One region of the Streptomyces zaehneri genome, then DNA from elsewhere that is predicted to be linked to it. Evidence: riboswitches for the same ligand, from Rfam matches in the RefSeq annotation. Region 1 holds a riboswitch; each other region holds the start of a gene.
What was found. Region 1 has a riboswitch for cobalamin ahead of QQM72_RS00375 (ribonucleoside-diphosphate reductase subunit alpha). Riboswitches for the same ligand answer to the same signal wherever they lie in the genome.
Positions count from the first base shown of each region.

Region 2: another riboswitch for cobalamin. It lies ahead of QQM72_RS09715 (ABC transporter substrate-binding protein); the one in region 1 lies ahead of QQM72_RS00375 (ribonucleoside-diphosphate reductase subunit alpha).
Region 3: another riboswitch for cobalamin. It lies ahead of QQM72_RS08225 (CbtB domain-containing protein); the one in region 1 lies ahead of QQM72_RS00375 (ribonucleoside-diphosphate reductase subunit alpha).
Region 4: another riboswitch for cobalamin. It lies ahead of QQM72_RS21420 (cobalamin biosynthesis protein); the one in region 1 lies ahead of QQM72_RS00375 (ribonucleoside-diphosphate reductase subunit alpha).

Region 1 is NZ_JASTTJ010000001.1:77,933-81,734, forward strand. It holds gene QQM72_RS00375 (ribonucleoside-diphosphate reductase subunit alpha) at 1-1,591, opposite strand, end outside; cobalamin riboswitch at 1,714-1,883, opposite strand; gene mctP (monocarboxylate uptake permease MctP) at 2,109-3,734, opposite strand; gene QQM72_RS00385 (DUF3311 domain-containing protein) at 3,731-3,802, opposite strand, start outside.
Region 2 is NZ_JASTTJ010000004.1:303,352-307,153, reverse strand. It holds gene QQM72_RS09720 (FecCD family ABC transporter permease) at 1-783, opposite strand, end outside; gene QQM72_RS09715 (ABC transporter substrate-binding protein) at 780-1,850, opposite strand; cobalamin riboswitch at 1,919-2,119, opposite strand; gene QQM72_RS09710 (HipA family kinase) at 2,224-3,138, shown strand; gene QQM72_RS09705 (SelT/SelW/SelH family protein) at 3,135-3,422, shown strand; gene aceB (malate synthase A) at 3,445-3,802, opposite strand, start outside.
Region 3 is NZ_JASTTJ010000003.1:564,027-567,828, forward strand. It holds gene QQM72_RS08215 (hypothetical protein) at 1-16, opposite strand, end outside; gene QQM72_RS08220 (enoyl-CoA hydratase/isomerase family protein) at 580-1,656, shown strand; cobalamin riboswitch at 1,736-1,879, shown strand; gene QQM72_RS08225 (CbtB domain-containing protein) at 1,917-2,138, shown strand; gene QQM72_RS08230 (CbtA family protein) at 2,164-2,925, shown strand; partial or broken gene QQM72_RS40845 (MFS transporter) at 3,064-3,245, shown strand; gene QQM72_RS08235 (FAD-dependent oxidoreductase) at 3,379-3,802, shown strand, end outside.
Region 4 is NZ_JASTTJ010000012.1:182,716-186,517, reverse strand. It holds gene QQM72_RS21430 (inorganic phosphate transporter) at 262-1,515, shown strand; gene QQM72_RS21425 (hypothetical protein) at 1,550-1,771, shown strand; cobalamin riboswitch at 1,903-2,042, shown strand; gene QQM72_RS21420 (cobalamin biosynthesis protein) at 2,144-3,133, shown strand; gene QQM72_RS21415 (cobyric acid synthase) at 3,130-3,802, shown strand, end outside.

The DNA of each region.
Region 1 (3,802 bases):
GCGAGTCGAAGGGCAGCCGCAGCTTGAAGAAGACGTCCTGGAGGCCCATCGCGCCCAGGCCGACCGGGCGCCAGCGGGCGTTGGAGCGGCCCGCCTGCTCGGTCGGGTAGAAGTTGATGTCGACGACCCGGTCGAGGAAGGTGACGGCCGTGCGGACGGTCTCGTCCAGCCGCTCCCAGTCGATCGTGCCGGCCGCCGCGTCGACGAACGCGCCGAGGTTCACCGAACCGAGGTTGCAGACCGCCGTCTCGCCGTCGTCCGTGACCTCCAGGATCTCCGTGCAGAGGTTGGAGGAGTGCACGACGTGGCCCGGTTCGGCCGTCTGGTTGGCGGTGCGGTTGGCCGCGTCCTTGAAGGTCATCCAGCCGTTGCCGGTCTGCGCGAGGGTGCGCATCATGCGGCCGTAGAGATCACGGGCCGGGATGGTCCTCTTCGCGAGGCCCGCCTCCTCGGCCCCGCGGTAGGCCGCGTCGAACTCCTCGCCCCACAGGTCGACGAGCTCGGGCACGTCGGCGGGGGAGAACAGCGACCAGGGTGCGTCGGCGTTGACCCGGCGCATGAACTCGTCCGGGATCCAGTGCGCGAGGTTCAGGTTGTGCGTCCGGCGGGCGTCCTCACCGGTGTTGTCCCGCAGCTCCAGGAACTCCTCGATGTCGGAGTGCCAGGTCTCCAGGTAGACCGCCGCCGCGCCCTTGCGCCGTCCGCCCTGGTTCACCGCGGCGACCGAGGCGTCGAGCGTCTTCAGGAACGGCACGATGCCGTTCGAGTGCCCGTTGGTGCCACGGATCAGCGAACCGCGGCTGCGGATACGGGAGTACGAAAGGCCGATGCCGCCCGCGTGCTTCGACAGCCTGGCCACCTGGTGGTAGCGGTCGTAGATGGAGTCCAGCTCGTCCAGCGGCGAGTCGAGGAGATAGCAGGACGACATCTGGGGGTGCCGGGTACCGGAGTTGAAGAGCGTGGGGGAGGACGGCAGGTAGTCCAGACGGCTCATCAGCCGGTAGAGCGCGGCGACCTCGTCCAGGGAACGGGGCGTGTCGTCCTCGGCGAGGCCGCAGGCGACGCGCAGCAGGAAGTGCTGCGGCGTCTCGACGACCTTACGGGTGATCGGGTGCCGCAGGAGGTAGCGGCTGTGCAGGGTACGGAGCCCGAAGTAGCCGAAGCGGTCGTCGCCCTGCTGGTCGATCAGGGCGTCGAGGCGGACCGCGTGGACGCGCACGAACTCGGCGGTGCGGTCGGCGATCAGACCCTCGCGGTGGCCGACGGCGACCGATCCGGTGAACGAGGTGACGCCCTGGGAGGCGGCCTCCGCGGCGATGCTGATCGTCAGCAGCCGGGCGGCCAGCTTCGAGTAGGCGGGGTCCTCGGAGATCAGGCCCGCGGCGCCCTCCGTGGCCAGCTCGCGCAGCTCCGCGGTGATCTCGGAGGCAGCCCGCGCGGACCGGCCGCGCAGAGCGGCGGCGGCGACCCGGCCGGGGTCGGCGTCGGGCAGGTCGGCGGTCAGCTCGGTCAGGGTCCGCAGCAACGCGGTACCGGGACCGTCGGTCTCCAGCTCGGTGACGGAAACCGGGCCGGCTGGCGCGATGGTCACGTGGGGCTCTCCCTCGCTCGGCGATGGGCCTTGCGGAGGGCAGGGGGCAGCTCGCGAGCGCGGGGCGTCGCGTCCACCGGCCCACTCCACGAGACCCGGACGTCAGGGCACCCGGACCGGACGGCCGGGCACGCTGTTCGGCAGGACCTCGGACTGAACAGGCGTGCGCATACGGGTATGCGTGCACGCATGTACACCGTTGCGGGACAGTTCCGGATTCGCACCGGATTCCCCTGCGGCGACAGCGAGCATGAGCATACATCTTGTGCTCACCTGTCACGCCACCCCCAGATGTTGTGTCGGGGTGGCTTCAGAGCGTCAACTGGTGGGCGAGGGGAGTGATGTCGTACATGCCGGGCGATGTCGCCCCGGGCGCACGACGGCGGGCCGCCGGATCGCTCCGACGGCCCGCCGTGTGCCGTGCCGAACACCGTGCCCGGGTGCCGTCCCCGGTGACCGGTCCATGGCGTGTCCGACGATTCCCGTCGCGCACCCGGCGGGAATCGTCGGACGCGTCCTAGTGGCCCGCGCCCGCCGTCGCCGGGGGCAGCTCCACCACCACGCCGGGGTCGCCCGCGTCCGCCGTGTAGTCCTGCGGCTTCGTCTCGTCGACGCCGTCGGGAGCCTTGGCCGCCTTCAGGACGAAGGTCAGCACCACCGTGACGACGACGTTGATCACGAACGCCGTGAGACCGATGTAGCCGATCTCGCCGATGCCCGGGATCTCCTTCGACGAGCCGCCGAAGTGCTTCTGGGTCGGGGACGCGACACCGTACGCGGCGAAGGTGCCGTAGACCATGCCGACCGCCCAGCCGGCGAGCAGGGCCCAGCGGTGGAACCAGCGGGTGAAGAGGCCGCCGACCAGGGCCGGGAACGTCTGGAGGATCCAGATGCCGCCCAGCAGCTGGAAGTTGATGGCGACCGTCTTGTCCATGGTGAGGACGAAGACCAGGGCGCCCACCTTCACCAGGAGCGAGACCAGCTTGGAGACCTTCGTCTCCTGGGCGGGTGTCGCGTCCGGCCTGATGAAGTCCTTGTAGATGTTGCGGGTGAAGAGGTTCGCGGCCGCGATCGACATGATGGCCGCGGGCACGAGCGCGCCGATGCCGATCGCCGCGAACGCCACCCCCGCGAACCAGGACGGGAACATGTCCTCGAACAGCTGCGGGATCGCCAGCTGCCCGTTGGTGACCTTGACTCCGGCCGCGATCGCCATGAAGCCGAGCAGCGCCAGCAGACCCAGCATCAGGGAGTACAGCGGCAGGATCGTGGTGTTGCGGCGGATCACCTCACGGCTGCGCGACGACAGCGTCGCCGTGATCGAGTGCGGGTACATGAACAGGGCGAGCGCCGAGCCCAACGCCAGCGTGGCGTACGTCCACTGGCCGGGTTCCGCCGGCGCCAGCGCGCCGCGCGGCTTGCCCGTCGCCGGGTTGGTCTGGCTGAACGCCTCGCCGGCCTTGGCGAAGATGTCGTCGAAGCCGCCCAGCTTGATCGGGATGTAGATGATCGCCACCGCGATGACGATGTAGATCAGCGTGTCCTTCACGAACGCGATCAGTGCGGGGGCCCGCAGACCCGAGGAGTACGTGTAGGCCGCCAGCACGCCGAACGCGATCAGCAGCGGCAGGTCCTTCATGAACCAGTTGGTGTCCTCGCCGCCGCCGACGCCCATCACGTCGAGCACGGCCTGGATGCCGACCAGTTGGAGCGCGATGTACGGCATCGTCGCCAGGATGCCGGTGACGGCGACCGCCAGCGACAGGCCCTTCGAACCGAACCGGCCGCGCACGAAGTCCGAGGTCGTCACATAGCCGTGCTTGTGGGACACCGACCACAGGCGGGGCAGGAAGGTGAAGATCAGCGGGTAGACGAGGATCGTGTACGGCACCGCGAAGAAGCCGGCCGCGCCCGCCGCGTAGATCGCCGCGGGTACCGCGACGAAGGTGTAGGCGGTGTACAGGTCGCCGCCGAGCAGGAACCAGGTGACCCAGGTGCCGAACGAGCGGCCGCCGAGGCCCCATTCGTCGAGGCTGTCGTTCTCCGCCTTGCGCCAGCGCGCGGCCAGGAAGCCCATGACCGTGACGGCCAGGAAGAAGAAGATGAAGACGGCGAGCGCGACGCCGTTCACGCCGTCCTTCACTCCGACGCACCCCCCTTCGCGGAAGAAGAGGCGGCGCGGCCGCGCTGGTCACGCTGCCACAGCTTGTA
Region 2 (3,802 bases), on a different contig from region 1:
GCGGGCCACGCAGACGCCGAGGGAGAGGGCCGCGTCCTGCCCGAAGGCGAACGCGTCCAGGGTCCTGGCGTGACCCAGGCAGACCGTCAGCGCCACGACCAGCGCGGCCGCGCCGGCGGTCACGTCCGTCCAGTCGGCGCCGCTGAGCGAGCCGAGCAGCCAGAACAGGATGCCGCGGGTGGTCTCCGCGTCGGCGGCCGTCATCACGACGAAGGAGGTGAGCGCGGAGAACAGCTGCATGGCGGCGACTCCGGCGAGGACCACCCGGTCCGTGGTGCCGCCGAGGGTGTGGCTGAGCAGCAGCACCAGCGCGAAGGAGACCAGCGCGCCGAGGAACGCGCCTGCGGAGACCGACAGGAGACCGCCGCCCGCGCCGAGGACGACGACCAGCACCGCGCCGGTCGAGGCGCCGGAGGAGACGCCGAGGACGAAGGGGTCGGCGAGCGGATTGCGCAGCAGGGACTGCATCACCGCCCCGCACACCGCGAGGCCGGCGCCGCACACCGCGGCGAGCAGGGTGCGCGGCAGCCGCAGGTTCCACACGATGCCGTCCCGCAGCGGAGTGAACTGCGCCTGTCCCCAGCCGAGATGGGCCGCGACCGCGGACCACACGTCACCGACGGCGATGTCCGCCGGGCCGATGGTGATGGCCACGGCGACCGAGGCGCACAGCAGCGCGAGACCGGACGCCCACAGCAGCGCCCGGCGCAGCCGGCCCACTGCCGCCGCCCGGGACGCCGGCGCCCCGGCAGCCGCCGTGGACGCCGACGGAGCGCCGGTCATCCCGCGAGGCCGTGGCCGCGCAGCGCCGCCGCCAGCTTCTCGATGCCCTCGACGGTCCTGACGGTCGGGTTCATGGCCTGTCCGGACAGCAGCACGTACCGCTTCTCCTTCACCGCGGTCATGTTCCTGGTGACCGGGTTCGACTCCAGGAACTCGATCTTCTTGGCGGCGGTCTCGGCCGTCTGCTGCCTGCGGGTCAGGTCGCCGATGACGAGGAGGTCCGGGTCGCGGTCGGCGACCGTCTCCCAGTTGACCTGGGGCCACTCCTGATCGGTGTCGTCGAAGGCGTTCTTCGCGCCGAGCTCGTTCGTGACGACGCCCGGCGCGCCGCAGCAGCCCGCGAGGTACGGGGACTGGGAGTTGGCGAACCAGTACATGAGGGTCACGCCCCGGGCGTCCAGGCCGGCGGTGGCCCTGGTCACGCGGTTCCTCAGTTCGGCGACGAGCTTCTCGCCGCGCTCCCGGACGCCGAAGACCGCGGCCAGGTCGCGGACTTCGCCGTAGACCGCGTCCATGGTCAGCGGCTCGGTGCGGACGCCGTCGCCGTCACCGCTGTTGTCCTTGCCGACACAGTCGGAGGGGGAGAGGTACGTGGGCACGCCGAGCTTCTCGAACTGCTCGCGCGGGGCGACCCCGCCCTTGCCGAGGGTGGAGGCGAAGGAGGCGGCGACGAAGTCGGGTTCGGTGTCCAGCACCGTCTCGAAGGAGGGGGCGTTGTCGGCGAGGCGCTTCACCTTCGCGTTCGCCTTCTCCAGGCCCTTTGCCACCGGGTCGGTCCAGGTGGCGGTCCCCGCCATGCGGTCGGCCAGCCCGAGGGAGAGCATGATCTCGGTCGTGCCCTGGTTGAGCGAGACGGCCCGCCGCGGAGGGCTGTCGACAACGACCCGCCGCCCGCAGTTGTCGAGCCGGACCGGACGGTCGGCGGCCCCGCTCCTGCCCGCCGAGCCGGAGCCCGCCGAGCCGGAGGAGCCCGCCGGGCCCGAGGAGCCGCAGCCGGCCAGCAGCAGGGCACCGGCCAGGAACAGAACGGCGGGCCGGGCAGAACGGAGGGGACGTGCGAGCGGCACAGGGTTTCCTTCGGCGTCGAGGGCTCAAGCGCGAAGCCCGGTCGTACGGTGCTCCCCCGGCCGTATGCGGGCGGCGGGGGCGGCCAGCAGGTCTTCGGACTCGGGGTCACCCGGACGAGGCGCCTTCCCGGACCGCGTACGCCGTCCAGTGGCCGTTGCCCCGCCCGTCGCCCTCACCGCTGCGCGTCAGCTCCGGATTCGCACCGGATTCCCTGACCCGTACACACTCACGTGCGCACATGGGTTCGACTGGCCTGGGCAAGCTACCACAGCCGCGGAGGCCGCCCGCGGGCCCTTCCGCGCGCCGGCTCGGGCCCTCTCGCCGGCTGTCGGGCCTGGTTACTATGCTCCTTCAGGCCAGAGGGAGAGAGCCATGCTGACCGAGGTCACGGCGACCCGCTACCTCGCTCCGCTGCGGGCGGGCGGCTCCGTGCCCGCCGTCGTCGAGGCCGACGACCTGGGCACCTACGTCGTGAAGTTCACGGGCTCGGCGCAGGGCCGCAAGGCGCTCGTCGCCGAGGTGATCGTGGGCGAGCTGGCCCGCGCCCTCGGGCTGCGCTTTCCCGAACTGGTCCTGGTCCGGTTCGACCCGGCGATCGCGGAGCGGGAACCGCACCAGGAGGTGCGGGAGCTGCACGCCGCGAGCGCGGGGCTCAACCTCGGGATGGACTTCCTGCCGGGTGCGGAGGACTTCACGCCGGAGGTCGCCGAGGCCTTCCCGGTGGAGCCGCTGGAGGCCGGGAGGATCGTCTGGCTGGACGCCCTGACCGTCAACGTCGACCGGACGGTCCACAGCTCCAACCTGATGGTCTGGCCGACCCTCGGCATCGCCGCGCCCCGGCTGTGGCTCATCGACCACGGTGCCGCCCTCGTCTTCCACCACCGCTGGGACGGCGCCGACCCCGAGAAGCGCTACGACTTCCGCCACCACGCCCTCGGCCGCTGCGCCCCGGACACCCGGGCCGCCGACGCCGAACTGGCGCCCAGGGTGACCGAGGAGCTGCTGCGCACGATCGTGGCGGAGGTACCGGACGCCTGGCTGACCGGCGAAGCGGGGTTCGCGACCCCGGACGCGGTCCGGGAGGCGTACGTGCGCTACCTCCACGCGCGCGTGCGGGCCTCGGCGGCCTGGCTGCCCACCGACTTCCCCGGCCCGCAGGAGCTCGCCGCCGACGAGGCACGGCGTGCGGCGCGGACACGGCAAGGACGGCCCGACTGGCTCAAGCGGGTCCCCGACCTGCACGGCAAGCCGGCCGCGGAACAGGATTGGTCGGTGCACCTCGGATGAGCGAACCGAGCGACGTGGGCGGGCGGGTCGAGATCGAGTACTGCACCCAGTGCCGCTGGCTGCCGCGCGCGGCCTGGCTGGCGCAGGAGCTGCTCACGACCTTCGAGGCCGAGCTGACGGAGCTCGCCCTGAAGCCCGGCAGGGGCGGCGTCTTCGTCGTCCGGGTGGACGACGAGGTGATCTGGGACCGCCGCGAACAGGGCTTCCCGGAGCCGACCGCGGTGAAGAAGCTCGTACGTGACCGAGTGGCCCCGGGACGGTCCCTGGGCCACTCGGACAGGTGAGCCTTCCGGCCGGTGCCGGTGCTCAGCCCTTGAGCTGCTCGTACGCCGGCAGGGTGAGGAAGTCCGCGTAGTCGTCGTCGAGGGCGACGGTCAGCAGCAGGTCGTGCGCCTGCTGCCAGTGGCCGGCCGCGAAGGCCTCCTCGCCGATCTCCGCGCGGATCGCGGCCAGTTCCGCGGCGGCGACCTCGCGGGCCAGCTCGGGCGTGGCCTTCACCGTGCTCCCGTCGCGCTCGAACTCCACTCCCGCGTTGATCCACTGCCAGATCTGCGAGCGGGAGATCTCGGCGGTGGCCGCGTCCTCCATCAGGTTGAAGATGGCGACCGCGCCCAGGCCGCGCAGCCAGGCCTCGATGTAACGGATGCCGACCTGAACGGCGTTG
Region 3 (3,802 bases), on a different contig from region 1:
CACGGGTCTGCCACACCGTGGAGGGCGTCGTGGGCGGAACGGTCGCGGAGATGTGGGTGAGTCCATTCGTGAGGGCGGTGACGACGTGGCGACGGCGTGCGAAGGCCAGTATCGCCCGCCGCGGGGGGTGCGCGATCAAGCGGGTCGGTGGCGCGGGCACCCGCAGACGCCCCGCCGGGATGCGCCTTCCCCGGCGCGACACAGGTCACGCGTGCGGATCCGGCCCGCGGGCCGGCGGTCCGGCCGGGGGTGTGCGCCACTCGTACGGGGTGTGCGCCGGTCACCACGGCCGGCCCCCGCGCACTCATGGGCCCACCGGCCTCCGGGACCCGACCATCGGATCCGGTGGACAGGGCTCGCTCTCCATCCGCGTCGGGGCGAGCCCTGTCCGCGTGCCCGGTGCGCCACCGCCACCGGATGCCCGCCGCCCGGCCGGCTTCCCCACTGGACGGGGGCAGGGGCTTCCTCGGCGAGCACGGCATGGAGAAGATCGTCCATGACCTGTGCGTCCAGCACCCTGGAAGGAAGCAACGAGATCATGCGCGTCAACGTGGCCCGCGGCCTGACGGAGGCACTCGGATGAGCGACATCGAGGCGCCCGTCCTGCTGCACACCACCGGCCGAGCCGCCCACATCACGCTCAACCGACCGAGGGCCATCAACGCCCTGAACCACGCGATGGTGCGCCGCATCGACGCCGCGCTGACGGCATGGGAACGTGATCCGGCCGTCGAGACCGTCGTCATCTCCGGCGCGGGGGAGCGCGGCCTGTGCGCGGGCGGCGACATCCGTGCCGTCCACGACGACGCCCGCGACGGCGACGGCACCGCCTCGGCCGCCTTCTGGCGCGACGAGTACCACCTCAACGCCCGCATCGCCCGCTACCCCAAGCCCTACGTCGCCCTGATGGACGGCATCGTGATGGGAGGCGGGGTCGGCGTCTCCGCGCACGGCAGCGTCCGGGTCGTCACCGAGCGGTCGAGGATCGCGATGCCCGAGACCGGCATCGGCTTCGTGCCGGACGTCGGCGGCACCCACCTGCTCGCCCGCGCCCCGGGCGAACTGGGCACCCATCTCGCCCTGACGGGCACGCAGATCGGCGCCGGGGACGCGGTGTCGTGCGGGCTCGCCGACCACTGCGTACCGTCCGCCTCCCTCCGGCGGCTGGCCGACGACCTCGCCGTGCTACCCGTACGGGATGCCCTGGACCGTCACGTACAGCCCTTGCCGGCGGGCGAGTTGGCCGGCCGGCGGGCGTGGATCGACACCTGTTACGCGGCCGACACCGTCGAGGAGATCGTCCGACGGCTCTTCGCCCACGGCGACCCGGCGGCGAAGGAGGCCGCGGAGACCCTCCTGACCAGGTCGCCCACCTCGCTCAAGGTCACCCTGGCCGCCCTGCGCCGTGCCCGCCGGCTCGGCTCGCTGGAACGGGTGCTGGAACAGGAGTACCGCGTCTCCTGCGCCGCCCTGACCACGCCCGACCTGGTCGAGGGCATCCGCGCCCAGGTCATCGACAAGGACCGGGACCCGCGTTGGTCGCCGGCCACCCTCGCCGAGGTCACCGGGGCCGACGTCGAGCGCTTCTTCACCCCGCTCGGCGAGCGCGAACTCGGGCTCGCCCGACCCGACACCGCCGCGGAGGGGCTCCGCTGAGCGCAACCGGCGTGGTGATCCGGGCCACCTGGCCGTGGAGTGCGGGGTCACGCCAGGTGGGGCGGTATTGGCCGGGGGCCCGACACGCGATACCGTCGCTCTGATATCGACGACGGCGAGACGGAAGCCGGTGAGAACCCGGCACGGTCGCGCCACTGTGGACGGTGTACCCCGAAGGGGCACACACCGCGAGTCAGACCCGTGGCCGTCGTCATGTGCACCACCGAGATGGGACGCGAACTCCCAGAGGAGGTTCTGCCATGGCGCAGCATGTCGCCCAGCCGACTACCACCACGCCTGTCGTACCCGCCAAGTTGCCGCTGAAGGACATCGCCCCGTGGGCGGTCTTCTTCGGCGTCCTGATGCTGGTCCTGCTGTACTTCGTCGGCGCGGAGCAGGGCGCGACAGCCGTCGTCTCCGGCGAGGACGTTCACGAGTGGGTGCACGACGCCCGCCACCTGCTCGGTTTCCCCTGCCACTGATCCCGAGGGGAACCCCGGCACACCCATGAACTCCGCAACGGTAAGAAACCTCCTCGTGCGGGGCATGCTCGCCGGCCTCGGCGCCGGCGTGCTCGCCCTGATCGTCGCCTACTTCCTCGGCGAGCCGAACGTCGACAGCGCGATCGGCTTCGAGGAGTCCCACGCCGCGGGCCACGAGCACCACGAGGTGGAACTCGTGTCCCGCAGCCTCCAGTCCACCGCCGGCCTCGCCACCGGCGTGCTGATCTACGGGGTGGCCTTCGGCGGCATCGCCGCCCTCGCCTTCTGCTTCGCCCTCGGCCGCGTCGGCCGGTTCACCCCGCGGGCCACGGCCCTTCTGCTGTCGGGGACCGCCCTGCTCGCCGTGTACGTCGTGCCGTTCCTGAAGTACCCGGCCAATCCGCCCGCGGTCGGTGACGGCGACACCATCGGCAAGCGCACCACGCTGTACTTCCTGATGATGGTGCTCAGCGTGCTGCTCGCGGTCGCCGCGGTGATCCTGGGCAAGCGGCTCGCACCGAGGCTCGGCCCCTGGAACGCCACCGTCGCGGCCGTCCTCGGCTTCGTGCTCGTCATCGGGCTGGCCTACGAGTTCCTGCCCGCCGTCAACGAGGTGCCGGGCGACTTCCCGGCCGCCCTGCTGTGGCGGTTCCGCCTGTCCGCCCTCGCCATGCAGGTCACGCTCTGGGCAGGCTTCGGCCTCGTCTTCGGTGAACTGGCCGAACGGCTGCTGCACCCCAAGCCCGCCACGGTGACCGCGGGCACGCCGGTGGCCGCCCCGCACTGACCCGACCGGCACGACGATCCGACGAGAGGGCCCCGTCCCGGGGCCCTCTCGTGTGCGCGAGCCGACGCCGGATCAGCGGCCGGAGCGCCCCGCGAAGACGGCGACACGGACATCCGACCGGCCGTTCGTACCCGGCGGATGCCCGCCGGGCTCGTCGCGCTCGCTCTCGGTGGATTCGGGATCGGTCCGACCGAGTCCGCGATCGCGGGGCCGCTTGCGCAAGTGAGCCGCAGCCTTGCGGTGTCCGAGGCCGCGGCGGGACGGCTGATCTGCGGGTACGCCCTGCCGGTCGCGGTGGCGCGATCGTCGTGACCGCCGCCGCTTTCGGCAAGGCCCACCCCGGACCCACCCCCTCCACCGGGAACCCGAGGACCTGGTCGCCCGTACGATCGAGTCTGCTGTCATGACCCGCATCCCGCTCGCGGGCACCGACCGGATCCCCGGGGAGGGACTGTGATCGCCGTCGTCGGCGCCGGACTCATGGGCGCGGCCACCGCCTGGCAACTGGCCCGCCGAGGCCACGAGGTCACGCTCGTCGAGGCGTACGACATCGGCCACCGGCACGGAAGTTCGCACGGCAGCTCACGGATCTTCCGGCGGGTGTACGCCGACCCGTTCTACGTGCGGTTGACCGGACAGGCCTACGAGCAGTGGCGGGAGCTGGAGGACGACGGTTCGGCCTCCCTGCTGCGCACTACCGGTGGGCTCGACATGGGCGAGGACCACGACCCGAAGGCCCTCGCCGACCTCCTCGGCGCGGCCGGAGTGCCCCACGAACTCCTCGGCGCGGAAGCCGCCGCCGAGCGCTGGCCGTACATCCGCGTCACCGGTCCGGTGCTCCACCACCCGGAAGCGGGCGTGGTCGACGCCGACGAGA
Region 4 (3,802 bases), on a different contig from region 1:
CTCCCCACGGCACTTCTGACAGTACGCCGACAGCGGCGGCCGCCGGGTGACCGAAATCTCTTCTGCGGCTCCGCGAGCCGGTTGCGCGGGCTCGCCGAAGACGGGCGACCGTACGGCGCTTGACCCCGGCCCCGGCGGTGCGACGGAGGACCGCCGCACCCCCCTTGCACATACACCCGGATGCCCTTCCCAGTTCATCTTCCGTTCACCCGGATTGCTTACGGTCAACGCGCCAATGACTTCGAACGATTGCCTGGGTAAATGGAAAACTTCTCGCTGATCCTCGCGATTGTGGTCGTCACCGCACTCGCGTTCGATTTCACGAACGGTTTCCACGACACCGCCAACGCGATGGCCACCACCATCTCGACCGGTGCCCTCAAGCCCAAGGTTGCGGTGGCCATGTCCGCCGCGCTCAACCTTGTGGGAGCTTTCCTCTCGGTGGAGGTCGCCAACACGATCTCCAAGGGTCTCGTCGACGAGACCGGCATCCGTCCCGAGGTCATCTTCGCCGCCCTGGTCGGCGCGATCCTCTGGAACCTCCTGACCTGGCTGGTGGGCCTGCCCTCCAGTTCCTCGCACGCCCTGATGGGCGGTCTGATCGGCGCCACCATCGCCTCGGCCGGCATGGGCGCGGTGCACGGTGACGCCCTGGTCACCAAGGTGCTGATCCCGGCGATCGCGGCACCGATCGTCGCGGGCGTCGCGGCGATGCTCGCGACCCGCCTCTCCTACACCCTGGGCAAGAAGGCCGACGGCAAGGCGGCGGCCAAGGGCTACCGCGCGGGCCAGATCGCCTCGGCCGGCCTGGTCTCCCTCGCGCACGGCACCAACGACGCGCAGAAGACGATGGGCATCATCACCCTGGCCCTGGTGGCCGGCGGTGCCGTGGCCCCCGACTCCGACCCGCCCACCTGGGTCATCCTCTCCGCCGGCCTGGCCATCGCGCTCGGCACCTACCTCGGCGGCTGGCGCATCATCCGCACCATGGGCAAGGGGCTGACCGACCTCCAGCCGCAGCAGGGCTTCGCCGCCCAGACCAGCGCGGCCACGGTCATCCTGGCCTCCTCGCACCTCGGCTTCTCCCTCTCCACCACCCACTCGGTCTCCGGTGCGGTGATGGGCGCGGGGCTGGGCCGCAAGGGCGGTGTGGTCCGCTGGTCGACGGCGACCCGGATGTTCGTCGCGTGGGGCCTGACGCTCCCGGCCGCGGCCCTGGTGGGCGCGCTCGCCGAGTCCGTCACCGGCCTGGGCGACTGGGGCACGGCCCTCGTCGCGGTCTTCCTGATCGCCTCCAGCGCGGCCATCTGGAAGATCTCCCGGCGCGAGGTCGTCGACGCCTCGAACGTCAACGAGCACGACGAGCCGGCGGGCGTCGTCACGACGGCGATCGCCGCCGTCACCCCGCCGCCCCCGGGCACCCTGGCCGAGGACCTCGCGGACCTGACGGCCACGATCCCCGGCCCGGCGGCAGAGCCCGCGACCCCCGCCGCTCCCCCGGCCGCGGCCGTCTGAGCCCGCGCACCCGGCACGAAGGAAGAGAAGCAGCATGAAGATCGACTGGGCAGCCCTGGGCTCTGTCTTCGGCGTCAGCCTCGTGGTCACCGTGGGCCTCGTCGCCCTGTTCACCCTCGGCGTCATGGGCCTGTCGCGGCAGGAACGCGCGTCGGCGCAGGGCGGCTCGGCCACCCTCGCGGTGACCGGCGCGTACGCGTGCTTCGCGGCCTGCGCGGCGGCGGTGGCGTACGGGATCTCACTGATCGTCGCCTGACGCGCCATCCGGACACCCTCGAGGTGCGGGACGGATCACCGTCCCGCACCTCTTGTCGTTCGCGGCCCCGCCGACGCGCCCTGTGTGGGGTTCTGCACACTCGAGCCGCGCAGGTCAAAGGCAAGTTGACGGCTCTTGCGGGCCGTGGTGGACTGCCCGAGCCATGTACGGCAGCAGAAGAGGAAGCCGGTGTGAATCCGGCGCGGTCCCGCCACTGTGACCGGGGTAGAAACCCCCGGGAGCCAGGAACTCTCGCCGCCGGTCTCGTCGAACCAGGGCGTGGACACCCTGAGTGAGGACATATCGCCATGCTCGCTCGGCCGTTGAGGTACAGCACCAGGTCGCTGCCCGACCCCACGGCCGGCTGAGCCGATGCGTGCCGATCGCCTCTACGCGTACGGCGCCGCCACCGGCCTTCTGGGCGACCTGCTGTTCGGAGATCCCCGCCGAGGGCATCCCGTCGCCGCGTTCGGGCGGGCCGCCGGCGCCGTCGAACGGCTGCTGTGGCGGGACCACCGGGGACGCGGTGCCCTGCACGCCGTCGTGTGCGCCGGCGGGGCCGTGGCCCTGGGAGCCGTCGCTCAGCGGGCCGTACGCCCCTCCCCCGCCGCCACCGTCGCTCTCGTCTCCGCCGCCACCTGGGCCGTGGTCGGGGGCAGTTCGCTGGTCCGGGAGGCGCGGGCCATCGGCCGGGCGCTCGAGGCGGGGGACGTCGAGGCCGCCCGGGAGCGGCTGCCGCGTCTGTGCGGGCGGGATCCGCAGGCGCTGGACGCCGACGGGATCGCCCGCGCGGTCGTGGAGTCCGTCGCCGAGAACACCTCCGACGCCGTCGTGGGGGCGCTGGTGTGGGGGGCCGTGGGCGGGGTGCCGGGCCTGGTCGGGTTCCGGGCCGTCAACACCCTGGACGCCATGGTCGGTCACCGGTCGCCGAGGTATCTGCGCTACGGCTGGGCCGCCGCCCGTCTCGACGACGTCGCCGGATGGCCGGGAGCCCGGCTGACCGCCGTGCTCGCCGCCCTCGCGGGGGACGATCCGCGGGGCGCCGTGCGGGCCTGGCGGGCCGACGCCCGACGGCATCCGAGCCCCAACGCCGGTCCGGTGGAAGCGTCCTTCGCGGGCGCCCTCGGGGTGCGGCTGGGCGGGACCCTGTCGTACGCCGGGCGGGTCGAGCACCGGCCCGTGCTGAACGGCGCGGCCGGGCGGCCCGTCGTCGCCCGGGACATCGAACGTGCCGCGCGGCTCTCCCGCCGCGTCGGCCTCCTCGCGCTCGGCGTCACCGTCGCCGCGCGCGCCGTCGCCACGAGCATCGTCGCGGGCGAGGGGCGCAACCGGATCAACCAGCTGAAGGGGCGTACGACATGAGCGGGGGTCTCCTCGTCGCCGGCACCACCTCCGACGCCGGCAAGAGCGTCGTCACGGCCGGGATCTGCCGGTGGCTGGTGCGGCAGGGGGTGAAGGTCGCACCGTTCAAGGCGCAGAACATGTCCCTCAACTCGTTCGTGACGAGGGAGGGCGCCGAGATCGGGCGGGCCCAGGCCATGCAGGCCCAGGCCTGCCGGGTGGAGCCGACCGCGCTGATGAACCCCGTGCTGCTCAAGCCGGGCGGCGAGCAGAGCAGTCAGGTCGTGCTCCTCGGCAAGCCGGTGGGCGAGATGACCGCCCGTGGGTATCACGGAGGGCGGCAGCAGAAACTCCTCGGAACCGTCCTCGACTGCCTCGCCGAGTTGCGGGGCACGTATGACGCGGTGATCTGTGAGGGGGCGGGCAGTCCGGCCGAGATCAATCTGCGGCGGACCGACATCGTGAACATGGGGATCGCGCGGGGCGCGCGGCTGCCCGTGCTCGTCGTCGGCGACATCGACCGCGGGGGCGTCTTCGCCTCCTTCTTCGGCACCGTCGCCCTGCTCTCGCCCGAGGACCAGGAACTGGTCGCCGGGTTCCTGGTCAACAAGTTCCGGGGGGACGTCTCCCTGCTGGAGCCGGGCCTGGACATGCTGCACGGGCTCACCGGGCGGCGGACGTACGGCGTGC